Regions from separate parts of the Limibacillus halophilus genome, predicted to be linked through region 2. Evidence: riboswitches for the same ligand, from Rfam matches in the RefSeq annotation. Region 2 holds a riboswitch; the other holds the start of a gene.
The links. A riboswitch is a leader RNA that binds a small molecule or an ion and turns the genes downstream of it on or off. The one in region 2 is predicted to bind thiamine pyrophosphate.

Region 1: linked by a shared signal. The riboswitch ahead of FHR98_RS13110 (ABC transporter substrate-binding protein) and the one ahead of thiO (glycine oxidase ThiO) in region 2 are both predicted to bind thiamine pyrophosphate.

Annotation. Positions count from the first base shown of each region.
Region 1 covers NZ_JACHXA010000008.1:31,828-34,023, reverse strand. Annotated here, with positions in the region: gene FHR98_RS13115 (HpcH/HpaI aldolase/citrate lyase family protein) at 1-145, shown strand, start outside; gene FHR98_RS13110 (ABC transporter substrate-binding protein) at 142-1,089, opposite strand; TPP riboswitch at 1,176-1,290, opposite strand; gene FHR98_RS13105 (acetyl-CoA carboxylase carboxyltransferase subunit alpha) at 1,411-2,196, shown strand, end outside.
Region 2 covers NZ_JACHXA010000002.1:134,389-136,584, forward strand. Annotated here, with positions in the region: gene thiO (glycine oxidase ThiO) at 1-839, opposite strand, end outside; TPP riboswitch at 837-951, opposite strand; gene msrA (peptide-methionine (S)-S-oxide reductase MsrA) at 1,072-1,542, shown strand; gene FHR98_RS03760 (glutathione S-transferase N-terminal domain-containing protein) at 1,616-2,196, shown strand, end outside.

The sequences.
Region 1 (2,196 bases), on a different contig from region 2:
GGAGGCCATGGCGCAGGCCCAGAAAGACGGCAAGGGCGCCGTCTCTCTGGATGGTAGGCTCATCGACATCGCGTCGATCAAGCAGGCGGAGGTGATGGTCAAAACCGCCGAGCAGATCGCCGGCCAGGGCCAGGCAAAAGGCTAGCGGGCGACTTCCACCGCATAGCTGTCGAGGGCCGGGTTGTTGCGGATAACGCCCTGATCTTGCAGGAAAGCGGCGAAGGCCTCATAGCGACTGCGGTCGAGCGCGGCGGGCCGCAAGGCAAAGCGCGGCAGCGTATCGGCCCAGGCGCGACGGTTCAGTTCATCATCCAGTTCCGGGCGGTACTCCAGGAACGCGACCCAACTGTCTGCCGGATGATTGATCAAGTAGGTGGTGCCGCGCTCCACCGCCCGCAGAAAAGCCGCAAGCTTGGCATCGCGGAGGGTGTCGTTCTTGGCGACGATGATCAATTCGTCATAGGCAGGTACGCCGTGCTCCTCGATGAAGAAAGCGCGGCCCTTGTGGCCTTCCAGATCGAGGTGATTTAGCTCGAAGTTTCTGTAGGCGCCGATGACGGCATCGACCTGCCCCGATAGCAAGGCAGGACTGAGCGAGAAGTTGACGTTGATCAACTCCACGTCGTCCAACCCCAATCCAACCTGCTTAAGCATGGCGCCGAGCAACGCGTCTTCGAAGCCGCCGACCGAGTAACCGATCTTGCGTCCTTTCAGATCCCCAATGGTTTTGATCGGCCCGTCTTCCAGCGCCAGAAGGGTGTTCAGCGGGGTTGCCACCAGCGTTGCAATGCGTGTAAGCGGCAGCCCTTCGCCAACCAGGATATGAAGCTGCGGTTGATAGGAAACGGCGACCTCCGCCTGTCCGGCGGCGACCAGCTTGGGTGGGTCGTTGGGATCGGCAGGCTCAATAAGGTCGACTGCCAACCCTTCCTCGGCGAAGAAGCCTTTTTGCAGGGCAACGACCAAAGGCGCATGATCGGGATTCAAGAACCAATCGAGTAGAACGGTAAAAGGCTCGGCCGCGCGGGTTGGTGCGGCGAGCAGCAAAGACAGGGCAATACCCAGGGCCGGGATGATTTTTCGAAACATGACAACGGACCTCCTTGTCGTCTAAGTGGCGGCGCGGAGATCCGGGGTGCTTAAGAGCAGGAGCGGTTTGCCGTCCGTGGATGGTGTGGCGGCGTCTATTCCATTCCCTGCGCCGGCATGACCCGGATCAGGTTCTAAGGGTCAGGGATAAATCCCAATCTCAGCCCGCCGTTGCAATAGCGTGCACCCCTAGGAACGCCCCAAGAAGTGACCGTCCCAGCGCCCGCTGTCAAGCCACAGATATTGCCTAGGCCTTTTGCTACCTCTATGAAGCAGGTTACGCTTCGCTTTCCATAAAAGCCTGTGGTAGAACGGCCCGCCATGCAGACATACCTTGATTTTGAACAGCCCATCGCCGAGCTCGAAGGCAAGATCCATGAGCTCCGTCACCTCTCCAACCATGATGACGTAAACATCGCGGAGGAGATTTCACGCTTGCAGCAGAAGGCCGACCGCCTGCTGACGCAAACCTATGCGAAATTAACGCCCTGGCAAAAAACCCAAGTCGCGCGCCACCCGGATCGGCCGCACGCGAATGATTACATCGCGCACTTGCTCGAGGATTTCGTGCCGCTGGCAGGCGATCGCCTGTATGGTGAGGACCATGCGGTAATCGGCGGGATTGGTCGCTTTAAGGGGCGCAGCGTGTTGGCGATCGGTACTGAAAAGGGTCATGACACCACCAGCCGCGTGAAGCGTAATTTCGGGATGGCCCGTCCTGAAGGCTACCGCAAGGCGCAACGCCTGATGCAGATGGCCGAGCGCTTTGACTTGCCGGTGATCACTTTTGTGGATACCGCCGGCGCCTATCCGGGGCAAGGGGCCGAAGAACGAGGTCAGGCAGAGGCTATCGCCCGGTCAATCGAGGTGGGTCTGAACATTCGTGTGCCTTTCGTTGCCGTGGTGATAGGCGAAGGTGGATCCGGCGGCGCCATAGCGCTGGCGGCAGCGAATCGGGTTCTTATGCTGGAGCATGCAATCTATTCCGTCATCTCGCCGGAGGGCTGCGCATCAATCCTGTGGCGGAGTGGCGACGAGGCGAAATCCGCGGCCGAGGCTCTGAAGCTGACGGCACAAGACCTCAAGAAGCTTGCCGTCATTGATGCG
Region 2 (2,196 bases):
GCGCCAATAATCAGCCGTCCGTCGTCGCGTGGCACCAGGTACAACTTGGGTGCCCAGACCACATGACGAAGGAGCGGCTGTTCAGGATCCATTTGCAGCGCCAACATCTGCCCCTTTACCGGCCGCACCGGTGGGCGGGCGGTCTCCGGCAAGCCCGGCAGGTCACGCACCCAAGCGCCGGTCGCAATGACGATCCGGTCAAAGCTCTGCACCGTACTGTCCACCATCAGGCCGCAAGCCTTGCCCGCTTCGATCACCAAGCGCTCCACCCGACAGTTCTCGTGCAATCGCACGCCCGCCTTCAACGCCGCCTGCTTCAAGGCTGCCGCAAGTTTCCTGTTATCCACCTGATGATCGTTCGGGCTGAAGACCGCACCTGCGATTCCCGGACGCAGATAGGGCTCCATCCGCCGCGCATCCAGACCATTCAACCAGGTCACCTGCACACCCAAGCGCCGTTGAAACTCGTAGGAAAAGCGGAGCTGCTCAAGATCGTCGCGGTTGGTCGCCACCACCAGCGTGCCCTGATCCCGGTAGCCGATATCATGGCCGCTGGCTTGTTCGAGCTCTCTACGGAACGCAGGCCATAGCTCCTGGGCACGACGATTGAGGGCCCATAGCGATTCCTCACCTGGCTCTACCTCAACGCCGGCAGCCAACATTCCGGCCGCCGCCCAGGTGGCGCCTCGACCTGCTTCTCCGCTATCGAACACCGTGACCTTGCAGCCCTTGTTCGCCAGTCCCCAGGCCAGCGAAAGGCCGCTCACGCCCGCACCGACGACCCCAACCGAAAGCGGAGCGCGTTGCGCGATATTCGAAGATTTTTCATTTGTAGACATCGACGGCAGATGGCTCCCTTCGCTGGCATGACCCAGAGCAGGTTCGGTGGGTTTGATCTCAGCCGCTCGGATCTCAACATGGGCCGATCCGTCGGCACCCCAGCCTTATCCCCCAGATGTGATGCTTTTCCGAGGCCAAAGCAAGGGTAAAGCACATTTTCGTGCAGCTTCTGGACCAACTGCCTATGCACACCTACATTGACAGGCATAATCTCAGTTGGAGGATTACAATATGGAAAAGGCAACCTTTGCGGCTGGCTGTTTTTGGGGCGTGGAGGAGTTCTTCCGGGCCGTCAAGGGCGTGAAGTCGACGCGCGTCGGCTACACTGGTGGACAAACCGAAAACCCTGACTACAAGCTAGTGTGCAGCGGCCGGACGGGCCACGCCGAGGCGATAGAAATCACCTTCGACGCAGCCTTGGTCAGCTACGAGGATCTGCTGCACGATTTTTTTGCCCTACACGACCCGACACAGGTCGATCGTCAAGGCCCCGACGTGGGTACGCAGTATCGTTCCGCGATCTTCTATCATTCGCCGGAACAGGAAGCTGCGGCACGGGCCTTCAAGCAAAAGCTTGAGAACGACAAAGTTTTCCGTAGACCCATTGCCACTCAGATCGTTCCCGCGGCCACATTCTACGCAGCCGAGGAGTATCATCAGCAGTACCTGGCAAAACGTGGCTTAGCGGGCTGCCATATCTGACAGTCAGCCCCCCTATCGATTGATGAAAATTCCACGCATTAGCCGCACAGATTCGGCGGCCTGAAAGGAGCTCATGTCCATTACACTATACACCTGGGGCACGCCCAATGGCCGTAAGGCCTCGATCATGCTTGAAGAGCTCGGCCTCTCCTATGACACGGTGCCCATCAACATCGCCAAAGACGAACAGTTCGCACCTGATTTTCTGAAGATCAGCCCGAACAACAAGATTCCGGCGCTCGTCGACAGCGATGGCCCCGACGCCAAACCGATTTCTGTTTTCGAGACCGGCGCCATCCTGATTTATCTGGCTGAAAAGCACGGGCAGCTGATGCCAACGGACCCCGCAGGACGCAGCCTATGCCTGCAGTGGTTGATGTGGCAGATGGGCGGTTTCGGCCCGATGCTTGGGCAGGCGCACCATTTCCGGCGCTTCGCCAAGGAGAAAATTCCCTACGCCATTGATCGCTATACCAACGAGTCCCGGCGGCTTTATGGCGTTTTGGATAAACGCCTCGGTGAGGCAGAGTATTTGGCGGGAGCCTACTCCATCGCCGATATCGCGACCTATCCCTGGGCGGCGCGTCATGAGTGGCAAGGGATCGACTTAAGCGATTTTCCGAACGTCTTGCGCTGGTACAATGCCATCGGCAG